One region of the Pseudarthrobacter sp. O4 genome, then DNA from elsewhere that is predicted to be linked to it. Evidence: riboswitches for the same ligand, from Rfam matches in the RefSeq annotation. Region 1 holds a riboswitch; each other region holds the start of a gene.

The links. Region 1 has a riboswitch for thiamine pyrophosphate ahead of thiC (phosphomethylpyrimidine synthase ThiC). Riboswitches for the same ligand answer to the same signal wherever they lie in the genome.
Region 2: it holds a riboswitch for thiamine pyrophosphate, as region 1 does, so the genes downstream of both, ACQCSU_RS03410 (bifunctional hydroxymethylpyrimidine kinase/phosphomethylpyrimidine kinase) here and thiC (phosphomethylpyrimidine synthase ThiC) in region 1, are expected to answer to the same signal.
Region 3: it holds a riboswitch for thiamine pyrophosphate, as region 1 does, so the genes downstream of both, ACQCSU_RS09825 (ECF transporter S component) here and thiC (phosphomethylpyrimidine synthase ThiC) in region 1, are expected to answer to the same signal.

Annotation. Positions count from the first base shown of each region.
Region 1 covers NZ_CP189591.1:846,066-856,107, forward strand. The annotation lists gene rplS (50S ribosomal protein L19) at 1-52, opposite strand, end outside; gene trmD (tRNA (guanosine(37)-N1)-methyltransferase TrmD) at 295-1,134, opposite strand; gene rimM (ribosome maturation factor RimM) at 1,131-1,721, opposite strand; gene ACQCSU_RS03910 (RNA-binding protein) at 1,847-2,089, opposite strand; gene rpsP (30S ribosomal protein S16) at 2,094-2,513, opposite strand; gene ACQCSU_RS03920 (hypothetical protein) at 2,769-3,206, opposite strand; gene ACQCSU_RS03925 (VOC family protein) at 3,360-4,235, opposite strand; gene ACQCSU_RS03930 (amidohydrolase family protein) at 4,305-5,417, opposite strand; TPP riboswitch at 5,536-5,643, shown strand; gene thiC (phosphomethylpyrimidine synthase ThiC) at 5,639-7,438, shown strand; gene ACQCSU_RS03940 (alpha/beta fold hydrolase) at 7,522-8,271, opposite strand; gene ffh (signal recognition particle protein) at 8,361-9,950, opposite strand.
Region 2 covers NZ_CP189591.1:746,043-756,084, reverse strand. The annotation lists gene ileS (isoleucine--tRNA ligase) at 1-1,482, shown strand, start outside; gene ACQCSU_RS03435 (bifunctional folylpolyglutamate synthase/dihydrofolate synthase) at 1,486-2,844, shown strand; gene ACQCSU_RS03430 (DUF4233 domain-containing protein) at 2,848-3,324, shown strand; gene ndk (nucleoside-diphosphate kinase) at 3,363-3,776, shown strand; gene ACQCSU_RS03420 (vitamin K epoxide reductase family protein) at 3,889-4,557, opposite strand; gene ACQCSU_RS03415 (Rne/Rng family ribonuclease) at 5,031-8,279, shown strand; TPP riboswitch at 8,399-8,496, shown strand; gene ACQCSU_RS03410 (bifunctional hydroxymethylpyrimidine kinase/phosphomethylpyrimidine kinase) at 8,479-10,042, shown strand, end outside.
Region 3 covers NZ_CP189591.1:2,129,840-2,139,881, reverse strand. The annotation lists gene ACQCSU_RS09850 (Na+/H+ antiporter subunit D) at 1-612, shown strand, start outside; gene ACQCSU_RS09845 (Na+/H+ antiporter subunit E) at 609-1,154, shown strand; gene ACQCSU_RS09840 (monovalent cation/H+ antiporter complex subunit F) at 1,151-1,429, shown strand; gene mnhG (monovalent cation/H(+) antiporter subunit G) at 1,419-1,838, shown strand; gene ACQCSU_RS09830 (DUF4235 domain-containing protein) at 1,893-2,156, opposite strand; TPP riboswitch at 2,332-2,476, shown strand; gene ACQCSU_RS09825 (ECF transporter S component) at 2,544-3,176, shown strand; gene ACQCSU_RS09820 (ABC transporter ATP-binding protein) at 3,176-4,831, shown strand; gene ACQCSU_RS09815 (energy-coupling factor transporter transmembrane component T family protein) at 4,828-5,631, shown strand; gene ACQCSU_RS09810 (UDP-N-acetylglucosamine 1-carboxyvinyltransferase) at 5,775-7,298, shown strand; gene ACQCSU_RS09805 (glutamate--cysteine ligase 2) at 7,416-8,600, shown strand; gene ACQCSU_RS09800 (O-succinylhomoserine sulfhydrylase) at 8,650-9,858, opposite strand; gene ACQCSU_RS09795 (rhodanese-like domain-containing protein) at 9,859-10,042, opposite strand, start outside.

The DNA of each region.
Region 1 (10,042 bases):
CGGGAACATCGGTGCGCAGCGAGGCTGCATCTACGGAATCGAGGATATGCATTGATCCACTCCTGGTGAACGCCACAGGTCATTCACGTTGGGTCACGGCGGCGAAGCCCGGGCGCAAATGCGGTCCGGAAATTCCCGCCGAAAATTTTCAGTCCGGCTCCGCCAGGAATTGACAGGGCCGGGGTGCCGGGCTGTTGATAACGATCCCCACTGTGGCAGGTTCGTACCCAGCAGGCACAAGGACTAATTTTGCCACATCCGGGGGCTTCCGGCCAATCCCGCGCGACGCGGACTCTAGGACTGCTCCGCACCGGCGTCGGGGCGGCGCCTGAGGTGTCCGTCGACGACGTCGTACCCGAGGTCCGAGAAGGCCGTACGGTCCGCGCGCGGCAGCTTGGCGGCGTCGAACTCCGTGAGCAGGTCCGGGCGGCGTTCGGCAGTGCGCCGGTACTGCTGGTGCCGGCGCCATTGGGCGATTTTGCCGTGGTTGCCGCTCAGCAGCACCGCCGGCACCTCGCGGTCCCGCCAGCTGGAGGGCTTGGTGTAGACAGGGTATTCCAACAGCCCGTCCGAGTGGGATTCCTCGACCAGGGACTCGGGGTTGCCGACGACGCCGGGCAGCAGCCGCCCGATGGCCTCCACCATGGCCAGCACGGCCACCTCGCCGCCGTTGAGCACATAGTCCCCGAGGCTCATGGGCCGCACGGTGAAGTGTCCGGCCGCCCATTCCATCACGCGCTCGTCGATGCCTTCATAGCGTCCGCAGGCGAACACCAGCCGGTCCTCCTCGGCGAGTTCGTGGGCCGTGGCCTGGGTGAACCGCTCCCCCGCCGGCGACGGCACAATCAGGACCGGCCTGGCCGCCGCTTCAGACGCCTCGGTCTCCGCGCTGGCGGCTTCGGGTCGGGCGGCGGCCACGGCGGCCAGCGCCTGGGCCCACGGCTCCGGCTTCATGACCATGCCGGCACCGCCGCCGTACGGGGTGTCATCCACTGTCCGGTGCCGGTCCGTGGTGAAGTCCCGGAGGTCGTGGACGTTGAGCTCCAGCAGCCCGTCCTGGCGCGCCTTACCGATCAGCGAGAGTTCCAGCGGCGCCAGGTACTCGGGAAAGATGCTGACGACGTCGATCCTCATTTAGGCGTTTCTCCAGTGGCGTCGTCGGACTCGGCAGCGTCCTCGGACCCGGCGTCGTCGGACTCGGCGCCCTCTTCGGCGTTGACCTCAAAGAGTCCAGGCGGCGGGGTGACGAGGACAAAGCCTTCGCCGACGTTGACCTCGGGGACAATCTGCTCCACGAAGGGGATCAGGATTTCCCTGCCGTCCCGCGACGTGACCACGAGCAGGTCCTGGACCGGGAGGGTGTTCAGTCCGGAGACCTTGCCGACCACCTTGTCGCCGACGCGGACGTCCAGGCCGACGAGCTCGTGTTCGTACCAGCCCTCGTCGTCGTCGTCCTCGTCCAGTTCCTCGGTTTCGATGAACAGCTTGGCGCCGCGGACGGTTTCCGCCTCGTTGCGCGTCTCGATCTCCTCGAATGCGAGCAGCAGGATGTCCTTGTTCCAGCGGGCGCTGAGGATGGTGAGCGGGCCGGCCGAGGCGGGCTCCACCACGAACTGGGTGCCCGGGACGAAGCGGTCGCCGGGCGCGTCGGTGAGCACCTGGACGGTTACTTCGCCGCGGATGCCGTGGGGCTTGCCGATTCGTGCCACCTGAAGCTGCATCTGTTCCTCTGTTCGGGGTTGGTTTGCTCGGGGTTGGTGATTCTGTGGATCAAGGGAAAACAGTCCGGCCCCTCCACCATTATCTGGTGAAGGGGCCGGACTCAAAACAAGTGTTGCTGAAAGCGTTACCGGCGGCGGTCGGTGTCGACGACGTCGACCCTGACCGGTTCGCCATCCGCCAGCGCTGCAACCACAGTGCGCAGTGCGCGTGCGGTGCGGCCCTGCCGGCCGATCACCCGTCCGAGGTCGTCCTGATGAACACGCACTTCGAGGGTGTCCCCGCGGCGGTTGTTCTTCGCACTGACCTTGACATCCTCAGGGCTGTCAACGATCCCGCGGACGAGGTGTTCGAGCGCTTCTGCCAGCAATGTACTAAGCCTCAGTGGTCTCTGCTGCGGCGTCGGCGGGGGCCTCGGCTGCGTCGTCCTTCTTGGCCTTCTTGGTGATGGCTTCCGGGATGATCACGGAACCCTTTTCCGGGGTAACGAAGGCAGCCTTGGGAGCCTTGGTCTTCAAGGTGCCCTCCTGGCCCGGGAGGCCCTTGAACTTCTGCCAGTCACCGGTGATCTTGAGGATCGCGGCAACCTGCTCGGACGGCTGTGCGCCGACGCCGAGCCAGTACTGGGCACGGTCCGTGTCGACCTCGATGTACGAGGGCTCTTCGGTCGGGTGGTACTTGCCGATCTCTTCGATGGCACGGCCATCACGCTTGGAGCGTGCGTCCATGACGACGATGCGGTAGTACGGTGCGCGCATCTTACCGAAGCGCTTAAGGCGAATCTTTACGGCCACTTTTGTGGTCACTCCTGTTTCTGAAACGGGGTCGAGCCCGGCGTTCTGCACCCGTGGGGCGGGCCGTACTAGGGGGTTCTAAAAGGACAAGATCCGGACGCGGAGAGAGGGGCCACGCAGATCGAGTACCTGTTCATTGTGCCAGATCAACGCACGGATTTCGACTTGACACTCTCACTGCGGGAAAATAACAGTGCAAATAAGAGGGCAAATCTGCAGACAAATCACCGGGCCAGGCGGTTCCGGCCTGCGGCGTCAGCGGGTCCAGACGTAGAGCCCGGACCGGGTGGCGGGATCGACGCCGGCAGCCAGTTCCGCCAGCTGGCGGACATAACCGGCGGCCTGGTCCGCACCGAAGGGCATGTCCTCCTCGGCGGCCCAGCTGAGGGCCACCTCCGCCAGGACGTCGCCCTCCCCCTCGGTCTCATAGCTGAGCAGATCGGCGAGCGCCCTGACCATGGCCGGCGGGACGCCCAGCAGGGAGTCGCTGGCCACGTCCACCATGGCGAGCTCGTAGTCGGCGCCGGCGGAGTGCACGGCCGTCCCGGCCAGATCGCCGAGGCGTTCGACTTCGAAGTCGCTGATGTCCGGGATCCGGAGGGCCCCGGGGGCCGGGGCTCCGCCGCCCTCGAGCGCAGCTGCGCGCTTGAGGGCTTCATCGTGGGTGGAGACAAAGATTTCGGTGAATCCCATGGGTGATCCTTAGTGGCTCGGCGCTGATCGCGCGGCGGAAAGTCCGGCTCCAGCCTAGCCCAGCCGCGCGGTCCGGACGGCGTGCCGGCCAGCGCCGCAGCCGGCGTGCTGTCAGCGCCGCAGCGCACCGTCGGCGCCGCACCCAGCGTGCCGTCAGCGCACGGCGACGCGGATGCGGTTCCGCCACGGGTCGTCGAAGCGCAGTTCGGCTCCCGTGTGGTGCGAGGGGACGCCGGCGGTCTTGAGACGGTCGGCGAGGGCTCCGACGTCGTCGCCTGACGGTACTTCGATCAGCACCTCGCCCAGGCCGAGGGTGTCCCGGCGGGGGCCGGCGCCGCGGCTGTTCCAGACGTTCATCGCCATGTGGTGGTGGTAGCCGCCCGCGGACACGAACAGCGCCTGGCCGTGCCAGCCTGCCGTCTTCTCGAAGCCGAGGGTCCCGACGTAGAACTCCTGCGCGGAGTGCACGTCACCCACCTGCAGATGGACATGCCCGATGCCGGCCTCCGCCTCATGCTGTCCACTGACGGACTCCTCGGTGAGGAACTGTTCGAGGTAGCGCTGCGGCGGCAGGGCCAGGCTGTCCATCACAACGTTCTTGCCCTCCCAGGACCACGCCTCGCGCGGACGGTCCCAGTACAGCTCGATGCCGTTGCCCTCGGGATCGTTGAAGTAGAAGGCCTCGCTCACGAGGTGGTCCGCACTGCCGGTGAAGGACTGCGGCTCGAACTGGGCGGCGCTGGCCACGGTGGCGGCGAGGGACGGCTGGTCGTCGAACAGCAGGGCGGTGTGGAAGAGGCCGGCCTCACCGCGCGAGGGGAGGCTGAGTCCGGGCGCCGGGGCGAGGTGGACCAGCGGCTTCTGCCGGCGTCCAAGGTAGAGCCCGCCGTCCTGCTCGGCCACGATGTCGAGGCCGAGGGCGCGCTGGTAGTAGTCCGTCATGAGCTTCATATCGCCGACCTTGAGCATCACGGTGCCCATGGTGAGTGCGGCGGGAAGAAGATCCTGGGTGCTGGCTTCTGCAGTCATTTGATCGCTCCGGTGCTTCAGCGGCCACCGACCCTCGATGACCTTACATAGAGTAAATTACTTGAAGCTTCAATTTATTCCTAATGGCCTGGTTTGTCCCTGGCGGACCGGCTCTCCGCGCAGCACGATGTGTTTCAGCTGCCGCAGCGTGTCCAGACGGCTCCGCGGATCGTCGGCGCAGACCAGGACATCGGCGCTGGCACCTTCGCTGATCGCGTCGGCACCCAGCCAGGCGCGGGCGGCCCAGGCACCCGCGTCGAGGGCTGCCCGGGCCGGAAGACCGGCATCGTGCAGGGCCTGGATCTCGTCAACGATCCGCCCGTGCTTGATGACGCTGCCGGCGTCCGTGCCGGCATAGATGGCCACCCCTGCTTCGAAGGCCTCCAGGATGCGTTCGCCGCGGCGTTCCCAGAGTGAGCGCATGTGCGCGGCGTAGCGGGGGAACTTTGTGTCCGCCCGCTCCGCGATGGCCGGGAACGTCGCGATGTTGATGAGGGTGGGGACGATCGGCACGCCCTGTTCGACGAAACGAGGCAGGTGCCGCGGAAGCAGGCCGGTGCCGTGTTCGATGCAGTCGATCCCGGCGTCGAGCATGTCATCCAGGGTGTCCTCGGCGAAGCAGTGCGCCGTCACCCGGGCGCCTTCATCATGGGCGGCCTGCACGGCGTCCTTGAGCTCCCGGACCGGGAAGCCCGGGGCGAGGTCGCCGGCGTCGCGGTCAATCCAGTCCCCCACGAGCTTGACCCAGCCGTCGCCGGCGCGGGCCTGCTTGCGTACGGCCTCCACCAGACCCTCCGGCTCGACTTCGACGGCGAAGCCGTGCAGGTAGCGCCGTGTCCTCGCGATGTGCCGGCCGGAGCGGATGATGCGTGGCACGTCGGCACGCCGCTGCAGCCAGCGGGTGTCGTGCACGGCGCCGGCATCGCGCACCAGCAGGGCGCCGGCGTCTCGGTCGGTGATGGCCTGCGCCTCCGCCATCTGTTCCGCGACATCCCCGCCGGGGCCGAGACCGATGTGGCAGTGCGCGTCGACCAGCCCGGGGATGACCCACCCGTCCAGCACGAGGTCCGGCGTGTCGGCGGGCCGGCGGAAAGTCAGCAGACCGTCGACGGACCACAGGCCGTGGTGTTCCCGGTCCGGCCCGGTGAGGATGGGGCCGCTGAACTCGATGATGCTGGTCATGGCTTAAAGCCTAATCCTCATGGCGATCCGCCGGCCCAGGTGGTCCAGTCCGAGTTGCGCTTCGTGGGCGCGGGGGGCCGCCAACTCCGGTCCCCGTCAACACCTGTGGTAGCTTCGTCTACGACCACACGGGTGCCCTTGCAGGGGCTGAGATCGGGCTGATGCAGCCTGCGACCGTTGAACCTGTCCGGGTAATGCCGGCGAAGGAAGTGAGTATTCCCGTGAATACGCAAGAAACACAGTTGATCCCTGCCAAATATGAGACTGTCCAGGAAACACAGTCGCTGAAGTCCCATTCTTTGGCTTTCACCACGGACGAGGAACACGGCATCCGCGTTCCGGTGACCGAAATTGCCCTGGAGGATTCCCCCGGCGGGGTGAAGAATCCGCCGTTCACGATATACCGGACGGCCGGCCCCGGAAGCGATCCAGTGGTCGGCCTGGAGCCGTTCCGGTCCGAATGGATAGAATCCCGGGGCGATACCGAGCCCTACGGCGGCCGGGAACGAAACCTGCTCGACGACGGCAAGTCCGCGGTGCGCAGGGGCGCCGCGTCTGCTGAGTGGAAGGGTGCACAGCCGGTGCCCCGCCGCGCCGTCGACGGCAAGACGGTCACCCAGATGCACTACGCCCGCCAGGGGCACATCACGCCTGAGATGCGGTTCGTGGCTGTGCGGGAGAACTGCGATGTGGAGCTGGTCCGCAGCGAAGTGGCCGCAGGCCGCGCCATCATTCCCAACAGCATCAACCACCCCGAATCCGAGCCCATGATCATCGGCAAGGCCTTCCTCGTGAAGATCAACGCCAACATCGGCAACTCGGCGGTCACCAGCTCCATCGCCGAGGAAGTGGACAAGCTGCAGTGGGCCGCCCAGTGGGGCGCGGACACGGTGATGGACCTTTCCACCGGGGATGACATCCACACCACCCGTGAATGGATCATCCGCAACTCCCCCGTCCCGATCGGGACGGTGCCGATCTACCAGGCGCTGGAGAAGGTCAACGGCGAGGCCAATGACCTGACCTGGGAGATCTACCGGGACACGGTGATCGAGCAGTGTGAGCAAGGCGTGGACTACATGACCGTCCACGCCGGTGTGCTGCTGCGCTATGTGCCGTTGACCGCCAACCGGGTCACCGGGATCGTGTCCCGCGGCGGAGCGATCATGGCAGGCTGGTGCCTGGCCCACCACGAGGAAAACTTCCTGTATACGCACTTTGACGAGCTGTGCGAAATTTTCGCCAAGTACGACGTCGCGTTCTCCCTCGGTGACGGTCTGCGGCCAGGGTCGACGGCGGACGCCAACGACGCCGCCCAGTTCGCCGAACTGGACACCCTGGCCGAACTTACCAAGCGGGCGTGGAAATACGACGTGCAGGTCATGGTCGAAGGCCCGGGGCACATCCCCTTCCACCTGGTCCGTGAAAATGTGGAACGCCAGCAGGAGCTGTGCGACGGCGCCCCGTTCTACACGCTCGGGCCGCTGGTCACGGATATTGCGCCCGGGTATGACCACATCACCTCGGCGATCGGCGCCACGGAGATTGCCCGCTACGGCACCGCGATGCTCTGCTACGTCACACCCAAGGAACACCTCGGACTGCCCAACAAGGACGATGTGAAGACCGGCGTGATCACCTACAAGATCGCCGCCCATGCCGCCGACCTCGCCAAGGGCCATCCCGGAGCGCACGAACGCGACGACGCCCTGTCCAAGGCCCGGTTTGAGTTCCGCTGGCGGGACCAGTTCGCGCTGTCGCTGGACCCGGTCACGGCCGAGGCCTTCCACGATGAGACGCTCCCCGCGGAGCCGGCCAAGACGGCCCACTTCTGCTCGATGTGCGGGCCCAAGTTCTGCTCCATGCGCATCAGCCAGGACATCCGGGACGAGTACGGCTCCGCGGATTCACAGGCCGCACTCGCCGACATGGCGGCGGGAATGCGTGCGAAGAGCAGCGAGTTCCTGGCCTCGGGCGGCAAGGTCTACCTGCCTGAGCCGCAGCTTCCCGCTCAGCGCTAGCGGACCCGCCCAACTAGGTCGCAGTTAACGTCGTTTTGGGCGCCCATAACGACATTAACTGCGACCCAGTTGGGCCAGCGGGCTCAAGAGGCGTGGGCGTGCTGGCTCCGGCCGACGTCGGCGATGAAGGCCCGGATGACCCGGTCACCCTCTGCTGAATCCTGGGGCCGGTGCCCGCCCGCCGCAATGCGGTGCAGGGCGCCGGTCTCGCGGAGGTAGCCGGCGATTTCCTCGTAGAGCGGCTCCCAGCCACCGGTCAGCACCAGGGTGGGGACGCCGGGGACGATCTGCAGCGGGGCTTCCCAGGGCGGTGCCTGCAGCCGCAGCCTGCGGGCTTCACGCTGCTCTTCGGGTCCCGGGACTTCGGCCGTTCCGGCGCCGGGGCTGTGGGCGGCGAACGCCCGGCGGATGAACTCGCGCCGGAAGTCGTCATCGCTGAGGTGGTGCCGCACATCGAAGAGCGGCTGCATCAGGGCCCGGTGCGCCGCCGTCGCGGGCAGTTCCGCCGTCAGCGAGAGGCAGGCCGGTTCAACCAGGGTCAGGGACTGCACCAGGTCGGGGCGCTCGACGGCGGCCATCATCGCCGCTATGGCGCCCTGCGAATGCGCCACGACGTGGCCGCCCGACTCGCCGCGGCCGTCGTCGGCCAAGGCCCGCAGCACAATGACGGCGTCCGCGGCGAAGTCCGATTCAAGGGGTTCCGCGACGGCGTCGAAGCCGTGCCGGCGCAGGAACAGCGCGTCGTAGCCCAGCGCCATCCCGTGCTGTTTCGGCCACGCCGCGGCGCCGAAGCTGCCGGCCCCGTGGACGAAAACTACCCGCTGCTTGAACATGATCCAACCCTATGGCACCGGCCCGGCAATCAGCCCCGGCGACATAACGGTCCCGGCGTCTGGTTTGCCTGGTCGGCTACTTAATGCCGTTACTTGCTGCCGCCGAGGAACTTATCGAAGCCCTTGGGCAGGTTCAGCTGGGAGGGATCGAAATCCTCACCCTGCTGGCCGAAGGATGCCCCGGTGGGCAGTGGCTTGGGTCCGGCGGCACGCCGGGCCTCGGCCTCGCGGAGTTCCTGCGCGGCCTTGGCCGGGTTCCCGGAGCGGGCCTTTTTCTTGGGCGCGTTCTTGGCACCCTTGCGGGCACCGCCGCCGCCGCCCATGCCCGGCATACCGGGCATTCCGGGCATGCCGCCGCCGGCAGCCATCTTCTTCATCATCTTCTGCGCCTGGGCAAAGCGCTCCAGCAGGCCGTTCACCTCGGAGACGTGCACACCGGAACCACGGGCAATACGGGCGCGGCGGGAGCCATTGATGATCTTGGGCGCAACCCGTTCGTGAGGGGTCATGGACCGGACGATCGCCTCGACGCGGTCGATCTCCCGTTCATCGAACTGCTCGAGCTGCTGCCGGATGTTCTGCGCGCCGGGCATCATCATGAGCATTTTCTTCATGGAGCCCATGTTGCGGATCTGCTGCATCTGGGCGAGGAAGTCGTCCAGGGTGAAGTCTTCCTGGTCGGCGAACTTCTTCGCCATCCGGGCGGCCTCGTCCTTGTCCCAGTTCTGCTCGGCCTGCTCGATCAGGGTGAGCACGTCACCGAGGTCGAGGATACGCGAGGCCATCCGGTCCGGGTGGAAGAGCTCGAAGTCGTCCAGGCCTTCGCCGGTGGACGCGAACATGACGGGCTTGCCGGTTACGGACGCGACGGAGAGCGCGGCACCGCCGCGGGCGTCGCCGTCGAGCTTGGAGAGCACGATGCCGGTGAAGTTGACGCCTTCGTCGAAGGCCAAGGCCGTGTTGACGGCGTCCTGGCCGATCATCGAGTCGATCACGAACAGGACTTCATTCGGGACGATGGCCCGGCGGATCTGGCGCGCCTGTTCCATCATGTCCGCGTCGACGCCGGTCCGGCCGGCGGTGTCCACGATCACGACGTCGTGCAAGGTGCGGCGGGCTTCCTCGACGCCGGCGCGGGCGACGGCGACCGGGTCGCCGGCGGGGTGATCGAGCTCGGTGGAGGTGGCGCCCGGGTGCGGGGCAAACACCGGCACGCCAGCGCGCTGGCCGACGATCTGGAGCTGGTTGACGGCGTTGGGGCGCTGCAGGTCGGAGGCGACCAGCATGGGGCTGTGGCCCTGGGCCTTGAGGTACTTGGCGAGCTTGCCGGCGAGGGTGGTCTTGCCGGCACCCTGGAGGCCGGCGAGCATGATGACGGTGGGGCCGGTCTTGGCGAGGCGGATCCGGCGGGTTTCGCCGCCGAGGATCTCGACGAGTTCCTCGTTGACGATCTTCACGATCTGCTGGCCCGGATTCAGCGCGGCGTTGACCTCGGCGCCGAGGGCACGCTCGCGCACGCGGCCGGTGAATTCGCGGACCACGGGCACGGCAACGTCGGCGTCCAGCAGGGCACGCCGGATCTCGCGGACCGTGCCGTCAACGTCCGCCTCGGTCAGGCGGCCTTTGCCACGGAGGTTCTTGAAGGTTGCTGTCAACCGGTCAGAGAGTGAATTGAACACGCGCCGTGCACTTCTTTCAGTGGATCTACGGATGGCGGCCGGTCCGGCACGCCAGCGTCGCGACTGATGTTCGCCTGAACGAACCGCCTCGA
Region 2 (10,042 bases), 100 kb from region 1:
CCGGCGGACTTCATCGTCGAGTACATCGGGCAGACCCGCGGCTGGTTCTACATGCTGCACATCCTCTCCACCGCCCTGTTCGACCGTCCGGCCTTCCGCAACGTCATCAGCCACGGCATCGTGCTGGGCTCGGACGGGCAGAAGATGTCCAAGAGCCTGCGCAACTACCCGGACGTCTCCGAGGTCCTGGACCGCGACGGCTCCGACGCGATGCGCTGGTTCCTGATGTCCAGCCCGATCCTGCGCGGCGGCAACCTTGTGGTCACCGAGCAGGGCATCCGCGACGGCGTCCGGCAGGTCATCCTGCCGCTGTGGAACGTGTACAGCTTCTTCACGCTGTACACGAACGCAGCCAACGCAGTCGGAGGGACAGCGCGGGGCTATGACGCGAAGCTCCGTTACGACGGCTACGCCGACACCCTGGACCAGTACCTGATGGCCAACACCGGCGCCCTGGTCCGGAACATGACCGCGCAGCTGGACGGCTACGACATCTCCGGCGCGTGCGACGAGCTCCGCAGCTACCTGGACATGCTGACCAACTGGTACGTCCGGCGCAGCCGCCAGCGCTTCTTCGACGAGAACGTCGATGCCTTTGACGCGCTCTACACCGCGCTGGAGACCGTCTCCCGTGTGGCCGCCTCGCTGCTGCCGCTGGTCTCCGAGGAGATCTGGCGCGGCCTCACCGGCGGGCGCTCCGTGCACCTGGCCGACTGGCCGGACGCGGAACTGTTCCCGGCCAATGCCGAACTCGTCGAGGCAATGGAACGCATCCAGCAGATCTGCTCCACCGGATCCTCGCTGCGCAAGGCCGCCAACCTCCGGGTGCGCCTGCCGCTGCAGGAACTCACCGTCGTGGCACCCGGCGCGGATGTGCTGGAAGGCTTCGCCGCCGTCGTCGCCGATGAACTGAACTTGCGCTCAGTACGCCTGCTCGACGCCGAAAGCGCCTCCCCGGAGGAGTTCGGCATCGAACAGAAGCTCGTGGTCAACGCCCGCGCCGCCGGCCCGCGCTTGGGCAAAAACGTCCAGCAGGCCATCAAGGGAGCCAAGTCCGGCGACTGGAGTGTCGACGACGCCGGTGTGGTCACCGCGGGCGGGCTCGCCCTGGAGCCGCAGGAATACACCCTGGAAACCGTCGTGGCGGAAGCCGCGGAAGGTGAGGGATCCCGCGCCGCGGCCGTCCTGCCCGGCGGCGGTTTCGTGGTCCTCAACACCGAGGTCACCCCGGAACTCGAAGCCGAAGGCGCGGCCCGCGACATGGTCCGCGCCATCCAGCAGGCCCGCAAGGACGCCGGACTCAACGTCAGCGACCGGATCCGCACCACCGTCACCGCGAAGCAGGACATCATTGACGCGCTGCTGGCCAACGCCGGGCTCGTCAAGACCGAAACCCTCACGGTCCAGCTGGACACCGTTGCGGCCGACGTCAAGGAACCCCAAATCAGCGTTGCAAAAGTAACCGCAGAAGTAGAGGCCTAAGCCATGACCGACGAATTCTCCGTAGAAAGCGTCTACGCCGAGCTGCTGGGCCGCGCCCCGGAAAACAAGATGGAGCCCCGGCTGGCTCCCCTGTACCGGGCGATGGACATCCTCGGGGAGCCGAACAAGGCCTTCCCGATCATCCACGTCACCGGCACCAACGGCAAGACCTCCACGGCCCGCATGATCGAGGCCGGGCTGCGCGCCCACGGGCTGAGCACCGGGCGGTACACAAGCCCGCACCTGTCCAAAGTCACCGAGCGCATCAGCATAGACGGCGAGCCCGTGTCGGACGAGACCTTCGTCCGGATCTGGGACGAGATCCGCCCGTACCTGGCCATCGTGGACGGCGAACTCGAGGCGGAGGGCCAGCCCCGGCTGACCTACTTCGAGTGCCTGACCATCCTCGGCTTCGCAGTCTTCGCGGACCAGCCCGTCAACGTCGCCGTCATCGAGGTGGGCCTGGGCGGCATCACGGACGCGACCAACGTCGGCGACGGGCAGGTTTTCGTGGTCACCCCGATCTCGCTGGACCACACGGATCTGCTGGGCGACACCACCGAGGACATCGCCCACGAGAAGGCGGGAATCATCAAGCCCGGCGGTTTCCTGATCAGCGCCGAGCAACCCCGTGACGCGGCGCAGGTGCTGCTGGAGAAGGCCAAGGAAGTCAACGTCCCGTTCCGCTTTGAAGGCGTCGAGTTCGGCGTCGAATCCCGCACCGTCGCCGTCGGCGGCCAGGTGGTGAGTATCCAGGGCATCGCCGGCCGCTACGAGGAGCTGCTGGTTCCCCTGCACGGTGCGCACCAGGCCGAGAATGCCGCCGTCGCGATTGCCGCCCTGGAGGCGTTCTTCGGCGGGGAGAAGCCGCTCGACGCCGGGATCCTGCAGGAGGCGTTCGCCTCTGTCACCTCCCCGGGGCGGCTCGAAGTGGTCCGCACCGCGCCGACAATCATCGTGGATGCGGCCCACAACCCCGAGGGGGTCCGGGTCTCGGCCGAGGCCATCCACGAGGCCTTCAGCTTCACGAAGCTCGTGGTGGTGGTGGGCGTCCTGCGTGAAAAGGACGCCGAGGAGATCCTTCGGCAGCTCAAGGAATCCCTGGGCGATCTCGCGGCCGAATACTGCTTCACCCAGTCCAATTCGCCCCGGGCCGTCCCGGCCGAGGACCTTGCGGAAATCGCGCTGGACCTGGGCTTCGGTGAGGACAATCTGCACGTGGCCGACAAGCTCGACGACGCCCTGGAGTGGGCCGTGGAACGCGCCGAGGCCAACGACGACCTCGCCGGCGGCGTCCTCGTCACCGGCTCCATCACGCTCGTGGCGGAAGCCCGCATCCTGCTCGGCAAGGCGGATGCCTAAGCGATGGCCAGACTCACCAAAGCCCAGCGCGAATGGCGCCCGGGCATGCCCAAAAAACGCCGCTCCACCAAGGTCATGTTCGCTTCCACGGTCCTGCTGCTGGAAGCCTTTGTGGTGCTCTTCGGCGTGCTGGCGGTCTTCGGCCTCCGCCGGAACGAGTTCCCTCCGGTTCTGATCTTCTCGGTGGGGATCGCACTGTTCCTCGTGTTTGTGTTCACCTGCGCGGTCCTCTCCAAGCCGTGGGGAGTGGGCTTGGGCTGGATCCTGCAGCTGGTGCTGATCCTGGGCGGAATCGTGGAGCCCACGATGTACGTGGTGGGCTTGCTCTTCGCGATTTCCTGGTGGTACGGCATCCGCACCGGCATCCGGATCGACCGTGAGGCAGCCAAGCGGGAACGCGAACAGGCCGCCTGGGAGGCGGCGCATCCGAGGGGCCCCGGCCCGGAACCGGCGCCGGATACCGGCGACCAGAACCCGTAGACTTATTCCAAACCCCACCCCACATCATTGGAGCAACTGTGAGCATTGAGCGCACCCTCGTCCTGATCAAGCCCGACGGCGTCGCCCGCAACCTGAGCGGCAGCATCCTCGGCCGGATCGAAGCCAAGGGCTACACCCTGGCCGAGCTCAAGAAGGTCGATGCGAGCCGAGAGCTGCTGGAGCAGCACTATGAGGAGCACGTGGGCAAGCCGTTCTACGAGCCGCTGGTCGAATTCATGCTCAGCGGCCCCGTGGTCGCCGCGATCTTCGAGGGCCACCGGGTGATCGAGGGCTTCCGCTTGCTCGCCGGCACCACGGACCCGACGACGGCGGCCCCCGGCACCATCCGCGGCGACTTTGGCCGCGACTGGGGCCTGAAGGTGCAGCAGAACCTGGTCCACGGCTCGGACTCGGTGGAGTCCGCCGAGCGCGAGATCAAGATCTGGTTCTGACCAGCGTCCCTTACTAGCGCGAACGTACACTTGAGGCCCCAAATCATGCCGATTTGGGGCCTCAAGTGTACGTTCGGGCTCCTCGTAGTTTGCGCTGCCTGTAGGTCCGGGCTCAGTAGCCGGAGGTTCCGATGAAGACCTGGATGAAGGCGAAGAAGATCGTCGCGATCACGGCGACGTAGAGCAGTGCCGTGAGGATCCAGCCCGAGTCGCCCAGGATGCGGGTGGGGCGGGCGGGCAGCCGGATCACGCCCTGGGACACGTTGCGGACGGTGACCCAGACGAACAGCGGAATCATGGCGGCCCAGACGATCATGCAGAACGGGCACAGGATGTGGATGGAATACAGCGCCTGGGACCAGAGCCACACCACGAAGATGAAACCCAGTGTCACACCGGCCTGCAGCCCGAGCCAGTACCAGCGGGCGAACCGGGCGCCCGCCAGAATGCCCATGGCGGTGGTGATGATGACGGCGAACGCCACGATGCCGACGAACATGTTGGGGAAGCCGAAGAGCGAACTCTGCCAGGTCTGCATCACCTGGCCGCAGGAGATCCACGGGTTCACGTCGCAGACGGTCACGTGGCTGGGATCCTTGAGGACCTCCAGTTTCTCCAGCACCAGGGTCCCGGAGGCAAGCCAGCCGACGACGCCGGTGATCAGCAGGAGCCAGGCGAACGGACGGTCACGGGTCATGGGCGGCAACGGCCGTTCCGCTACCGCCGGGCCGGATCGCTGCTGCTGGGTTGAACTGCCGGTGGCACTGGAGATGCTGGGCATGGAATGTCGGTCCTTTGCGTCGGGTGCTTCTGGCCCTGATTGTATCGCCGGCGGCTGGGGGAAGCCGGGGAATTGCCTTCAGCGGCCCGGACCGGGCGCACGCCCTGCGATTGGAACCCGGACCTACGCCTGCTTTGACGGCTCCTGTGAGACAATGATCGTGGCTGGAACCCGATCCACATCCGGGTCCCGGTCCGGCGACTTTGTTCCCAAGACCGCCAATGATGAGCAGGGAGCTGCGGATCCTCTGATCCAGGCTGTCCCGCAATGCCATTGGACGGCACCTGGTTGTGGCGTGTAGATCAACGGGTTCCAGAACAATCTCGCCGGCCCTCCAGGGCTGCCGCACCCCACTGCCGGTGCGAACCTGAGGGTATCCAATTGACTTCTGTCAATGCCTGCGGGTGTTGACAAATAATTGCCCCAACGGGTGCCGGATGTGGCGGTACGCAGGGGCAGGAGTGTCACCACATATGGATAATGACCAGGTTGTAACCGGTAACGAAGAACCGATCGTTGCGGAAGAAAAAGCGGAAACTGCGGAAGCAGCGGAAGCAGTAGAGACCGCAGCAGCACCGCCCAAGAGGCCCGTCCGGACCCGACGCAAGGCCCCTACCAAGGCAGAGGCCATGGAGACCGCTGTCGTGGCAACTGATGCCGCGGCCGCCGAGCAGGCTCCGGAAGCGCCGGCCCCCGAAACCAAGGCCAAGGCACCCGCCCGCCGGAGCCGCGCCCGCAAGGTCGCCGAGGTGCCCGAGCCACTGCCGGCCTTCGCCGAAGAGACCGAAACATCTGGCGCAGTCGGCGCTGCGGTGGCGGACGTCCCCGCAGTAGTTGAGACGGCCGCGGCGGAAACGCCCGCCGCCGAAGCGCCTGCAGAAAAGCCCGTCCGGCGTCGTGCCAGCCGAGCCAAGGCCGCCGCCCCGGTGGCCGAAGCAGGGCCAGTAGCCGAGGCCCCCGCCACGGCCCCCGAAGCAGTTGCCGCGTCCCCGGCAGAGCCCGCCGGCACGCCGGCCGCCGCGGAAACCCCTGCCGAAGCAGCCCCCGCCGCGGAAACCCCTGCCGAAGCATCGTCCGCAGCCTCCTCGCTCTTCCTTGAGCCGGGAGCGGTCACCTCGATGATCTTCCAGGCTCCGGATTTGAGCGCCGTCGTGCGCCCGGTTCCGGCTGCCGCCGCGCCCGCAGAGTCCGAAGATGAAGAAGGCGAAGAGGGCGAGGGCGAAGACGCCAGCGGCCGCCGTCGCCGCCGCAGCCGCGGACGCCGCGGACGGAGCAGCCGGGGAGCCGACAGCGAGCCGGGTGCCGAGACCGAAACCGAGGTCTCCGGCGAGGCAGCCGAGGAAGCCCAGGAAACAGACGAAGGCTCCGAGGGGACGCTGGAGGACGGTGTGACCTCGCGGCGCCGCCGCCGCCGCCGTCGCGGTGACCAGGACCTGGAGCTGACCGGCGGGGAAGGCGACGATCCGCCCAACACAGTGACCCGCGTCCGTGCACCGCGTGCCCAGACCGAGGCGCCGGTCAACAACCGCGTCACGTCCCTCAAGGGTTCCACCCGCCTTGAGGCCAAGAAGCAGCGCCGCCGTGAGTCCCGCGACACCGGCCGGCGCCGCACCGTCATCACCGAGGCCGAGTTCCTGGCCCGCCGTGAATCCGTGGACCGCCAGATGATCGTCCGCCAGCGCGACGACAGAATCCAGATCGGCGTCCTCGAAGACGGGGTCCTGGCCGAGCACTTCGTGTCCAAGACCCAGCAGGATTCCCTGATCGGCAACGTCTACCTGGGCAAGGTCCAGAACGTGCTGCCCTCCATGGAAGCTGCCTTCGTGGATATCGGACGCGGCCGCAACGCCGTGCTCTACGCCGGTGAAGTGAACTGGGAATCCGTCAACCTTGAAGGCAAGCAGCGCCGGATCGAGAATGCACTGAAGTCCGGCGACTCCGTCCTGGTCCAGGTCACGAAGGACCCGGTCGGCCACAAGGGCGCCCGCCTCACCAGCCAGATCTCGCTGCCCGGCCGCTACCTTGTGTACGTGCCCGGCGGTTCCATGACGGGCATCTCGCGCAAGCTGCCCGACGTCGAACGCAACCGCCTTAAGCGGATCCTCAAGGACCGCCTGCCGGAGAATGCCGGCGTCATTGTCCGCACCGCGGCGGAAGGCGCCTCGGAGGAGGAGCTGACGCACGATATCAACCGGCTGCGCGCGCAGTGGGAAGGAATCGAGAGCCAGTCGACGTCGACCAAGGTCCTCGCCCCCGAGGTGCTCTACGGCGAACCGGACCTGACCATCAAGGTGGTCCGTGACGTCTTCAACGAGGACTTCTCGAAGCTGATCGTCTCCGGCGAGGAAGCCTGGGACACCATCGAGGCCTACGTCACCTACGTGGCACCCGACCTGGTGGGCCGGCTCGAGAAGTGGACCAAAGACGCGGACATCTTCTCGGCCTGGCGCATCGACGAGCAGATCCACAAGGCGCTGGACCGCAAAGTGTTCCTGCCTTCCGGCGGCTCCCTCGTCATCGACCGGACCGAGGCCATGACCGTGGTGGACGTCAACACCGGCAAGTTCACCGGCAGCGGCGGGAACCTCGAGGAAACCGTCACCAAGAACAACCTGGAAGCGGCAGAGGAAGTCGTCCGGCAGCTCCGGCTGCGCGATATCGGCGGCATTATCGTGATCGACTTCATCGACATGGTGCTGGAATCGAACCGAGACCTCGTGCTGCGCCGCATGGTGGAGTGCCTGGGCCGCGACCGTACCAAGCACCAGGTGGCCGAGGTGACCTCCCTGGGTCTGGTGCAGATGACCCGCAAGCGGATGGGCACCGGGCTTCTGGAAGTCTTCGGCGAGCAGTGTGAAGCCTGCGACGGCCGCGGCATCGTCACGCACGACGAGCCGGTGGAGCACCGCCGCGCCAACGTCGTGGCCGCCGAGCACCATGTCCCGCGGACCGAGAACCTGCCGGCACCCCGGACCGAACGCAAGAGCCGCCGCCGCGGCAAGGGCGGCCAGGGAATGCCGGAGTCCGCCCCATCGGCAGCCTCAGCCGTCCATCCGGAGCCTACCGAGGCCGAGCGTCATGCCAAGGCAGAGGCGACCCGTGCCGCACTGGCAAACATCGCAGCCGCCGCGCATGCCGCGCACCTCCACGACGGCGAGACGGTATCCGCTCACGCGGCGGAGGCCCGCCAGGCCGCCGTCGAGGCAGCCGCGCGGCTTGCCGCGACAGAGGAGGCAGCCGGACGTCCCGCGGCCGTGCTGACCTTCGGCGGCGAGCAGGTCGCCCTGCCGTTCGTTGAGCACGCCGACGAGACACCGTCTCCTGCCCTCACCCTCGACCTGCTGACCGAGGCCTTCGCCAACCTGGGCGAAGCCGATGGAGCCAGGCCCGCCGTGGACCGGACTCAGGCTGCCAAGGCCCCTGCCCCGGCCGTGGTCCCGGCAAGGACGGAGCTCGAAGCCGGCACCTCCCGGGGCCGCCGAGTCCGCCGCAACCGGAGCGCCAGCCGCGCCCAGGGTGCAGCGAACGAGACGACCATTGAACACCACGAGGCGGCTGAACACCGTGAGGCAGCGGCCTCCGCCGCGGCCGGATCGGTGCACGTGGCCAAAGCGCCCGCCCCGGCCGCGTCCGCGGGCAAGCCAGTGGGCAAGGCAGCAGCCAGGCCGGCAGCGAACGAGCCGATCATCCTCGGCGTCGGCGTCCCGGCTTCGGAGCTCTGACAACCCGGCAGTACGGGACAGTTCCGCGTGACCGCGGGGGCGGTCCGGGACTCGGCGTAGCAATACGCTGAGGCCCGGGCCGCCCCCGTGACTTCGTTAAGCGATTCGGACTAGGCTGTAGGACTGACACGGGGTGCCGCGCATCGAGCCGGCTGAGATCCAAACCCGTCGAACCTGTCCGGTTAGCACCGGCGAAGGGATGTCTCTCGTGGCTTCACCTGTTCTGACTTCACCGTTTCTGCCCTCCGTGCCGCGTCCCGCCGGGCGCCGGATCCCGCGGGTGCTGGCTATTGCAGGTTCGGACCCCTCCGGCGGCGCCGGGATCCAGGCCGACCTGAAAAGCATTGCCGCGCACGGCGGCTACGGCATGGCCGCGATCACGGCCCTCACGGCCCAGAACACCCGCGGCGTCAGCGCCGTCCACGTTCCGCCGGCGTCGTTCCTGACCGCCCAGCTGGACGCGCTGAGCGGGGACATCGGCATCGACGCCGTCAAAATCGGCATGCTGGGGGACGCCACCGTGATCGCTGCCGTCCGCGGCTGGCTTGAACAGGCCCGGCCCGGCGTCGTGGTCCTGGATCCGGTGATGGTGGCGACGAGCGGCGACCGGCTCCTGCAGGAAACGGCGGAGGCCGCCCTGCACGCGCTGCTGCCCCTCGCGGACCTGGTCACACCCAATCTCGCCGAACTGGCCATCCTCCTCCGGGAACCCGTCGCAGCCGACTGGGCCGAGGCCCTTGACCAGGGCAAACGGCTCGCCGCCCTGACCGGCACGACGGTACTCGTGAAGGGCGGCCATCTGGGCCGCAGCGCCGGTGGAGATGACCACAACGACGACGACGGCTGCCCCGATGCGCTCGTCAACACCGTGGGGCTCCTGGACCAGGAGACGGTGGTGGTGACCGGCGCACGCGTGCCCACCGGCAACAGCCACGGCACCGGATGCTCCTTGTCCTCGGCGCTGGCCACGGTGCAGGCCCGGGTGGGGGACTGGGAGGCGGCGCTGCGCGAGGTCAAGCCCTGGCTGACGGGTGCGCTGCGTGCCTCGGACCGCCTCGACGTCGGAACGGGCAACGGTCCGGTGCACCATTTCCACCACGTGCAGCATCTGACCGAAGACCAGGGCGGCACAGACCAGATGAATACCGGGCACCGCGTTCCGGACGAGGGGGAGTTCGCCGCTGCCCTCGGGAACAGTGCCGCGGCGGACCTTGACGCGATCTATGGCCTGGCGTTCATCCAGGGCCTGGCCGACGGCACGCTGGCCGAGAAGGATTTCGCCTACTATCTGGCCCAGGACGCCCTCTATCTCAATGGCTACTCGCGGGTGCTGGCCCGGGCGGCAGCCATCGCACCTTCCGAAGCCGAACAGCTTTTCTGGGCCCGCTCCGCGCAGCAGTGCCTTGAAGTCGAATCGGAGCTGCACCGGAACTGGCTCAGCACACGGGCCGTGGAGGTGAAGCTGGGCCCCGTCACGAAATCCTACGTGGACCATCTGCTGGCCGCCACGGTCTCCGGCAGCTACGGCGTCCTGGTCGCAGCCGCCCTGCCGTGCTTCTGGCTGTATGCCGAGGTCGGCGCAACACTCCATGCGCAGTTCCTGGCGGCCGGCGCCCCGGAAGGTCATCCCTACGCCGAATGGCTGCGGACCTACGCCGACGAGGACTTTGCCGCGGCGACGCGGCAGGCCATCGCCCTGACGGATCAGGCGGCGCGGCGCGCTTCCGCCAGCGAGCGGGACGCCATGGCGGTGGCCTTCAGGC
Region 3 (10,042 bases), 1.3 Mb from region 1:
TTCCTTGTGACAGGCCTGATTGAGCGCCGGGGCGGGAGCTCCTCCATGGACCGAGTCGCCGGCCTGGCCAAGCTCTCCCCGGTGCTGGCCGTGCTGTTCTTCGTTCCCGCCATGAACCTGGCGGGAATCCCCCCGTTGTCCGGCTTCCTGGCCAAGCTGGGGCTCCTGCAGGCCGGCGTGCAGCTGGGCACCCCGCTGGCCTACGCCCTGGTGGTCGGGGGAGTGCTGACCAGCCTGCTGACCCTGCTGGCGGTCGCGCGGGTCTGGAACCGCGCGTTCTGGCGCAAACCCGAGGACGCCGAACACCCTGACCCTGTGCTCCTGGCCGCCCCGGAGGACTCGGCCACCGGGCACCGCGCGGGGAAACGCAACGTCACCCTGTTGCCGCGGACCATGGTGGGCTCCACCCTGGGCCTGGTGATCTTCGGCGTCGCGCTGACCGTCTTCGCCGGGCCGCTGTTCAAGGTGGCGGATCAGTCCGCCGCGGAGATGCTGGAGCGCACCGCCTACATCCGGGCCGTCCTCGGCGGGGACACGCCGGTTCCGGCCCTGGCACAGCCCGCCCAGCAGCAGGGCGCCCAGCAGCCTGCCCAGCAGGGCGTGCAGAAATGAGCCGGAAGCGGATCTCACTGCGGCAGGAACTCCCGCTGCTGGTCTGGCTCGTGATTGTCTGGGGCGCCCTCTGGCAGGACTTCAGCCCGGGCAACCTGCTTTTCGGCGCCCTCGTCGCCGTGGTCGTGGCCAGGCTGTTCTACCTGCCGCCGGTGGAGCTGGGCGGGCGCTTCAACGGGCTCCTCGCCATCCCCTTTGCCCTGACCTTTCTGGTCAAAGTCGTGGCAGCGAGCTTCCAGGTCCTCTACCTTGCCGTGGCCAAGGGCCCCAAGGTGATCAGCGCCGTCGTCGCCGTCCCGCTGCGGAGCCACTCGGACCTGCTGGTGACCGCCACCGGGCACGTGATCTCGCTGATCCCCGGCTCGCTCGTGGTGGAGGTGGACAGGTCCACGTCCACGCTCTACATCCACGGCGTGAACGTCCGCAACGCCGAGGACGCCGCCAAGCTCCGCAAGGAAGTCCGCGACACCGAGGCCGGGCTGATCCGGATCATGGGCACCAAGGACGAACTGTCCGCCCTCAACCAGGAGGTGGGCGCATGATGCCGCTTGTCCTGACCGTGACCGCCGTGGTGCTGTCCCTGGCCGCCGCGGGGGCGATCATCCGGATCGCGAGGGGCCCTTCGCTGCTGGACCGGGTGCTCGCCGCCGACGTGCTGCTGGCCATCTTCGGGGCGGCGCTGTGCATCGACATGGCCGTGAACCGGCACCTCAACAACCTCATGCTGCTCGTCGCCGTGTCCATCATCGGGTTCATCGGCTCGGTGACCGTGGCCCGGTTCGTCGCCGACCGGCGGGAGCATGCCCGTGAATCCTGATACGTTCTCCGGCGATACCGTGATCGACGCCGTCTCTGCGGCGTTCATGGTGGTCGGCGCGCTGATGTCCCTCGGCGCGGCCGTGGGCCTGCTGCGCTTCCCCGATCTGATGAGCAGGATGCACGCGGCCACGAAGCCGCAGGTGCTCGGCCTGTTCCTGCTGCTCTGCGCGGTGGGCCTGCAGATGCGCACCTGGTGGGTGTGGCCGGTGCTCGTGGTGGCCTGGATCTTCCAGCTGCTCACCGTGCCGGTGTCCGCCCACATGGTGGGCCGGGCCGGTTACCGCACCAAGCACCTCCATCCGGAGCTGCTCAGCGCCGATGAGCTGGAGGCCGTGGTACAGCAGGCCGCGGGCAAGAGCGGTTTCGACGACGACTCAGCCGACGGCGGCGGCGGGAGCCGCCGGTGACCTGGACCGAAGGCGGTGGCCGGGGCCGCCGGTGACCGGTGCTAGACGATGCGCCTAGACGATGTCCTGGGACTTGGCGAAACGGGTGATGGCGCGCTGGGTGCCGCGGTTGGCGAGGACCTGGATGATGGCGCTGACCGCTGCGGAGATCAGCGCGAAGGTCAGGGCCGAGCGCAGCGTGGTGGGGATGTCGTCGTGGTGGCCCTTGGGCGGCTTGTTGCCGGTGGACTTTTCCCAGACGGTGTCGACGAGCTTGGTGCCGACGTACCCGGCGAGCAGGCTGATGCCGGTGCCGAGCAGTTTGATGAAGATGTTCATTCTTCGGACTCCTTGCGGGAGGGAACAGGGCTTCCCCCAGCCTAGCGTCCCGGCCCTGACGGTTGGACCCGGCCGTGCAGGCCGCGCCGTGCGGTCCCGGCCCGGAATGTGACAGCTGGGCACGGGAAGCCGGTCCCGCCGGGTGTAAACTGGGCAATGCCCACAAGGGCGATTTTATATACGACAGGGGAGCGCCGCCGTCGGGCATCGCTGGAGGAATCCAGGGAAAACCACCGGTGGGCGCTGAGAGTGCGGACAGCCGCAGACCCTCGAACCTGATCCGGTTAGTACCGGCGAAAGGGAGTCGAGTTCTCAGAGTGCCCGGCTGGGCGGCGGAAGCCGTGGCCGGCCGGCGCACCCTCCCCTCCTGTTCCTCAGGAGGACGACATGACTGACATTTCTGCTCAGCCGACGCTCAACCGGCGCGGCTACAACTGGCGTGTGGTGGACATTGTGGTGGCCGCGTTGATCGCGGTTGCCGGTGGCGTCATTTTCTGGGCCTGGTCCCAGGGCGCCAATCTGATTTCAGCCCCGGTCAACGCGCTGTATCCGCCGCTGACAGGGCTCTACGCCGGAGGCTGGATGATTCCCGCCGTGCTCGGCATGCTCATCATCCGCAAGCCCGGGGCGGCACTGTTCTGCGAAACGGTGGCTGCCACCGGCGAGCTGATCATGGGCTCGCAATACGGCACCACTGTCCTGATCTCCGGCGTGCTCCAGGGCCTCGGAGCCGAGCTCGTCTTCGCGGCGTTCGTCTACAAGAAGTTCAACCTGCCGGTGTCCCTGCTGGCCGGTGCCGGTGCCGGACTGTTCGGCGCCCTGAATGACTCCTTCGCGCCGTGGGGCTGGAACATCGCCTACGCCGCCGGGGACAAGTTGGCGTACATCATCTTCATGTCCGTCTCCGCCGCCGTGATTGCCGGCGCCCTGTCCTGGCTCGCCACCCGGGGTCTCGCCAAGACCGGGGTGCTGAGCTCGTTCGCCTCGCGCAAGGCCGCCACGGAGCCTGTGTTCTCCTGATGCCGGCACCAGGTGCCGGCGTCCGCCCGGCCGCGGTCACGGCCCGCGGCTGGGGCTGGCGGCACGCCGGCCGGCCGCGGCCCGCCGTCAACGGGCTGGACCTGGACATCAGTCCCGGGGAGCGGGTGCTGCTGCTCGGGCCTTCCGGTGCCGGCAAATCGACGCTGCTCCACGCACTGGCCGGGGTCCTCGGCGACAACGCAGCCGACGCCCTCGGCGACAACACGGCAGAGGATTCCGACGAGACCGGCAGCCTGCTGATCGACGGCGCCCCGCCGCGGGCCCGGCGCGGCCGGGCCGGGCTGGTGCAGCAGGACCCGGAGACGCAGGTGGTGCTCTCCCGTCTCGGTGATGACGTCGCCTTCGGGGCGGAAAACCTGTCCGTGCCCCCGGCGGAGATCTGGGCCCGGGTCGGTGAAGCGCTCGACGACGTCGGGCTGGGCCGGCTGCCGCTGGACCACCCGACCTCGGCCCTCTCCGGCGGCCAGAAGCAGCGGCTGGCGCTCGCCGGCATCCTGGCGATGCGGCCCGGGCTGCTCCTGCTCGACGAACCCACTGCCAACCTGGACCCCGCCGGCGTCCTGGAAGTCCGCGACGCAGTCGGCCGCTGCCTGGACAAGACCGGCGCCACCCTCGTGGTGGTGGAGCACCGGGTCGCCGTCTGGAAGGACCTCGTGGACCGGATCGTGGTCCTGCAGCCGGGCTCCGCCACGGAACCGGCCGTGCTGATCGACGGCCCGCCGGACCAGGTCCTGGCACAGGCGCGGGACATGCTCACTGCTGCCGGGGTCTGGGTGCCCGGTTACGTGCCGCCGACCCGGGTGCGGGCAGCGTCTGCCGCGGGCTCGCCGGTATCAGGCTCCGCAAAAGCATCCCTGCCCGGACAGCCCGACGCCGGGACCCTCCTGATGGCGGCCGACAACCTGGCGGTCTCCCGCGAGCACCCCCGCCGTTCCGGTCTGCGCAGGGGCTTCAGGGCCATCGCCCCGGTACCGGTGCAGTCCGGCATCACAGCCCAGATCCGCGCCGGCGAGGCGCTGACCATCACCGGCCCCAACGGCTCCGGAAAGTCGACGTTTGCCCTGACCCTGGCCGGCCTGCTGGCGCCGGTGTCCGGTACCGTTTCCGCCACGCCGGAGCTGGGCGCCGGCGCCGGGATCGATCCGTACCATTGGAAGGCGCAACAGCTGATTGCCCGGATCGGTACCGTCTTCCAGGAACCCGAGCACCAGTTTGTCACCGGCCGGGTGCTCGACGAGTTAATGTTCGGTCCCCGGCACCTGGGCCGGGGCGAAGAACGGGTGGACGAGTTGCTGGAGCGGCTCCGGCTGACCGAACTGGTGGACGCCAACCCCTACACACTCTCCGGCGGCGAAAAGCGGCGGCTCTCGGTTGCCACCGTGCTCGCGGCCCATCCGCAGGTGCTCGTCCTGGACGAGCCCACCTTCGGCCAGGATGCCAACACCTGGGCCGAGCTCGCCTCCTTCCTCTCCGAACTCCTCGACGCCGGCACCGCCGTCGTGTCGGTAACCCACGACGCGGAATTCACCGCGGTCCTTGGCGGCACCCAGCTCAGCCTCCGCGCACCGGAGCACCGTGAACCGGGCGATCGCGAGCCGGGCAATCGCGAACCGGGCCCGGTGGCGGCGCAGTGAGGGAAGTCCTGAGCCTGCGCGGCAACCAGGCCCTGTTGACCCGCGCCAACCCGCTGGCCAAGTTCACCGCCGTCGTGCTGATCACCCTCGTGCTGGCGCTGTCCATCGACTGGGTTTCAGCGTCGGTGGCGCTGGCCTTCGAAGTGGCGCTGTTTCCGCTGGCCGGGCTGAGCCTCGCGCTGCTCTGGCAGCGCGGCTGGCCGCTGATCCTGGCCGCGGCGCTGGGGGGCTGGAGCACCGCCATCCTGGCGCCGGACAGCGGAAGCATACTGCTCGACGCCGGCATCTGGTCCATCAGCGACGGTTCCCTTGAACTGGGGCTGGGCTTCCTGCTCCGCGGACTCGCCATCGCGCTGCCCGCGGTGCTGCTGATGAGCTGCACGGACCCCACGGACCTGGCCGACGCGCTGGCCCAGAACGCGAAACTGCCGCACCGCTTCGTCCTGGGCACCTTGGCCGCGATGCGGCTGGTGGGGCTCATGGCCGAAGAATGGCAGACCATCGGCATGGCGCGGCGGGCCCGCGGCGTGGGCTCGCGCGGCAACCCGTACCAGCGGCTCCGGTCCACGCTGGGGCAGAGCTTCGGGCTCCTCGTGCAGGCCATCCGGCGCGCCTCCCGGCTGGCCGTCACCATGGAGGCCCGCGGCTTCGGTGGCGCCCAACGCACCTGGGCGCGGCCCTCCACCTTCAGCATCCTCGACGCCTGGGTCCTGCTGGGCGGGCTCGGCATTGCCGCTGCCGCCGTCGCCGCGGCACTGGCCGCCGGGACCTGGAATCTCGTGTTCCTCACCCGGCAATAGGAGGTCCTCAACGCAGCGGTGCGCGCCCTGCCCCGGAACCTATCGCCCGGCGTTTATCGCACCGCGCGGATATTCCTGTGAGATTATCGGCATTTCGGCGGCGTTTTCCGGGACCAACAGCTGATCCGTGATATTTTTTGGGTATGACTCAACAGACTGCTGAACACGTTGGTGCCCTGCTCCGCGATGCCCGCGGACAGAAGGGCTGGACCCAGGGACAGCTCGCCGCCGAGCTGGGAACCAGCCAGAGCGCGATCGCCCGGATGGAACAAGGCAAGCAGAACCTGAGCCTGAAGATGATCCAGCGGCTGGAGTCCGTCTTCGGCCGGAGCATCGTCAAGGTAGGCCGGCCGCAGATGACCCACCTCCGGGTCGAGGGTGGCCGCACCCTCTCCGGTTCCGTGGACGTCAACAGCAGCAAGAACGCCGGCGTCGCCCTCCTGTGTGCCAGCCTGATCAACCGCGGAACCACCACGCTGCGCCGGCTGGCCCGGATCGAGGAGGTCAACCGTATCGTCGAGGTGCTGACCAGCATCGGCGTCGAATGCACCTGGCTGAACGCGAACGATCTGCAGATCCGCCGCCCCGCCGTGCTGGACCTCGATTCCATGGACGTGGAGGCCGCCCGCCGGACCCGCAGCGTGATCATGCTGCTGGGACCGCTCCTGGACGAGTCCAGCGAATACCGCCTGCCCTACGCCGGCGGCTGCGACCTCGGCACCCGCACGGTGCAGCCGCACATGCAGGCGCTGCGCCAGTTCGGCCTCAGCGTCGAAGCGAAGTCCGGGTTCTACGCCGTGCAGGCGCCGCCGTCGGACGGACATGACCGTTCCTTCGTGCTGAGCGAACGCGGCGACACCGTCACCGAGAACGCGATCATGGCCGCCGCCCACCGCCGCGGCACCACCATCATCCGCAATGCCAGCCCCAACTACATGGTGCAGGACCTCTGCTTCTACTTGCAGATGCTCGGCGTGGAGATCCAGGGCGTGGGAACCACCACCCTGAAGATCACCGGGCGCCCGTCGGTGGAGGCAGACATCGAATACTTCCCTTCCGAGGACCCGATCGAGGCGATGAGCCTCATCACCGCCGGCATCGTGACCAACTCGGAAGTCACCGTCCGCCGCGTCCCCATTGAGTTCATGGAGATCGAACTCGCGACGCTCGAACAGATGGGCCAGCGGCTCGAGCTGTCCGGCGAATATCTTGCCCGCAACGGCCGCACCCGGCTGGTGGACGTCACCACCAAACCCTCGGAATTACGTGCACCTGAGGACAAGATCCATCCGATGCCCTTCCCCGGACTGAACATCGACAACCTGCCCTTCTTCGCGGTCATTGCCGCCAACGCCCACGGCCAGACCATGATCCACGACTGGGTGTATGAAAACCGTGCGATCTATCTGACCGAACTGAACAGGCTCGGCGCCCAGGTGCAGCTGCTCGATCCGCACCGGATCTACGTCAACGGACCCACCAAGTGGCGTGCGGCCGAGGTGGGCTGCCCGCCGGCCCTCCGTCCCGCAGCCTGCCTGCTGCTGGCGATGCTCGCGGCCCGCGGCGTCTCGGAACTGCGCAACATCTACGTGATCGAGCGCGGCTACGAGGACCTTGCCGAGCGGCTCAACACCATCGGCGCAAAGGTCGAGTATTTCCAGGACTGACGGCCTCGTTTAAGCAACGCCGGGTCACTCCGCGCCCATCCGATCCCCTGGCATGGGCGAGGAGTGACTCCGCGTTGGGGTAGCGCGCTTCCGCGGGTCCTGACGCACAATAGATTTATGCGCACCTTCGGCGTGGAGGAAGAACTGCTGATAGTGGACCCCGAAACGGGGATGCCGCTTGCCCTGGCCGACGTCATGCTGCCCAGCCTGGTCCCCCAGAAGCAGGACGCGGGCCGCGTGGTCCCGGCGCAGAGGCCGGTCCACGAAGACGCCGGTTTCAGCTTCGAGCTCAAGCTGGAACAGATTGAAACCCAGACGCAGCCGTGTCTGGATTACACCCAATTGCTCCAGCAGCTCAGGCAGGGCCGTGCGCTCGCGGACCAGGCCGCACGGGCACACGGCGGCCGCGTCGCAGCCCTGGCCACGTCGCCGAGGGGCTCCGCGACGCACACAACGCCTTCGCCGCGGTATGTCACCATGCAGGAACGATTCGGGCTGATCGTCCGGAACCAGCTCACCTGCGGCTTCCACGTCCACACGTTTGTGGAATCCCCCGAGGAAGGCGTGGCGGTGATGGACCGGATCCGGGACAAGCTGGCCGTGCTGATTGCCCTCAGCGCAAATTCCCCGTACTGGAACGGCGCGGAGACAGGGTTTGAAAGCTACCGCACCCAGGCGTGGAACCGCTGGCCGGGCTCGGGTCCTACGATGATCTTCGGCAGCGTGCCGGTCTACCGGCGGGTGGTGACCCGGCTGGTGGAAAGCGGCGTGCTGCTGGACGAGGGGATGATCTATTTCGACGCGCGGCTGTGCAGCCACCATCCCACCGTGGAGGTCCGGGTCGCCGACGTCTGCCTGCGGGCCGACGACGCGGCGCTGATCGCCGTGTTGGTGCGTGCCCTGGTCGAATCGGCCTGCCGGGAGTGGAACGACGGCGTTGAACCAGCCCCGGTGCCGACGCTGCTGCTGCGGATGGCCGCCTGGCAGGCCAGTAATTGCGGGCTCCGCAGCCAACTGCTGGACTTCGGGACCTTTACACCCGCGCCGGCGGCGGATGTGGTCCACGCACTCGTGGACTATCTGGCCCCGGTGCTGGCGGAGCAGGGGGAGCTGGAACTGGTCCACGAGGGCATCGCACGGATCCTCGCCGAGGGGACCGGTTCGCAGCTGCAGCGCCGGCCGTTCCGGGAAGGCGGCCTCGTCGCCGTCGTCGACCGGGCCGTCAAGGTAACCATGCTGGGGTCGGAGTCCCGGGATCCCGCGCACCAGCCGTCGTCCCTGGGCCGGGTGCGCCGGGCCTGACCGAAAAGACGCTGCCGAGTCCGCAGTTCGCGGTAGGAAGAATCCCTGGTCAGACCTGTTTGAGCGCCTGGCGGAGGTCGCGGATCAGGTCCTCGACGTCTTCCAGGCCCACGGAGAGCCGCACCACGCCGTCGCTCAGCCCGATCGCAGCGCGTCCTTCCGGGCCCATGGCGCGGTGCGTCGTCGTGGCCGGATGCGTGATGAGGGACTTCGCATCGCCCAGGTTGTTGGAGATGTCGATGATCCGCAGCGCGTCCAGCAGTGCGAAGGCGGCTTCCTTCGCCGAGCGCCCGGGGGACGGGGAAAGTTCCAGCGTGAGCACGGTGCCGCCGGCCGTCATCTGCCTGGCCGCGAGCTCGTACTGCGGGTGGGATTTCAGCAGCGGGTACAACACCGCGCTGACCGCGGGCTGCTCCTCGAGCCATTCGGCCAGCCGCAGGGCGGACGCCGAGGAATGGTTGACGCGCAGCGCCATGGTCTCCAGGCCCTTGGTCAGCACCCACGCGTTGAAGGCGGACAGGGCGGGTCCAGTGTGCCGCATGAGCTGCTTGACGGGCCCGTCAATGAATGCCTTCGTGCCCAGGATCGCCCCGCCGAGCACCCGGCCCTGGCCGTCGATGTGCTTGGTGCCGGAGTAGACCACCACGTCCGCGCCGAGGTCCCCGCAGCGCTGCAGCAGGGGGGTGGCGAAGACGTTGTCGACGACGACGGTCGCCCCGGCAGCATGGGCCAGTTCGCTCACGGCGGCGATGTCCACAATCTCCTGCATCGGGTTCGATGGCGACTCGAAGAAGACCGCGGTGGTCGGCTCCGACAACGCCTCGCGCCACTGCTCCAGGTCCGGCCCGTCGACGAAGACCGTTTCCACACCCCAGCGCGGCAGGATTTCGTTGAGGATCACAAAGCAGGAGCCGAACAGCGAGCGGGCGGCGACCACACGGTCCCCGGCGCCCAGCAGCGCGCCGAGCGCGGTGAACACCGCGGACATGCCGGACGCCGTCGCAAAGCACGCCTCGGTGCCCTCGAGCAGCCGGAGCCGTTCCTGGAAGGTCGCCACCGAGGGGTTTCCGTAGCGGGAGTAGACGAAGCGCTCGTCCTCGCCGGTGAAGGCGCGCTCGGCGGCGGCGGCGGATTCGTAGACGAAGCCGGAATTGAGGAAGACCGGCTCGGTGGTTTCCTGGAAGCCGGTGCGGTCAAGTCCGCCGCGGACAGCCTGGGTGTCGGGGCTCCAGCCGGCGGCGTCGGGATTGAAAGTCACTTAGTTCTTTCCGAGGTTGGTGGGCAGGCCGCGGTTCTTCCAGCCGTTGACGGTCCGTTCGCCGTAGCGGTCGGGCTCGCCTTCGAAGCCCTCGAGGACGTTGTAGGAGGTGAAGCCGGCCTCGGTGGCGGCGGTTGCGGCGGCGATGGAGCGGGCACCTGAACGGCAGAGGAACACCAACTCG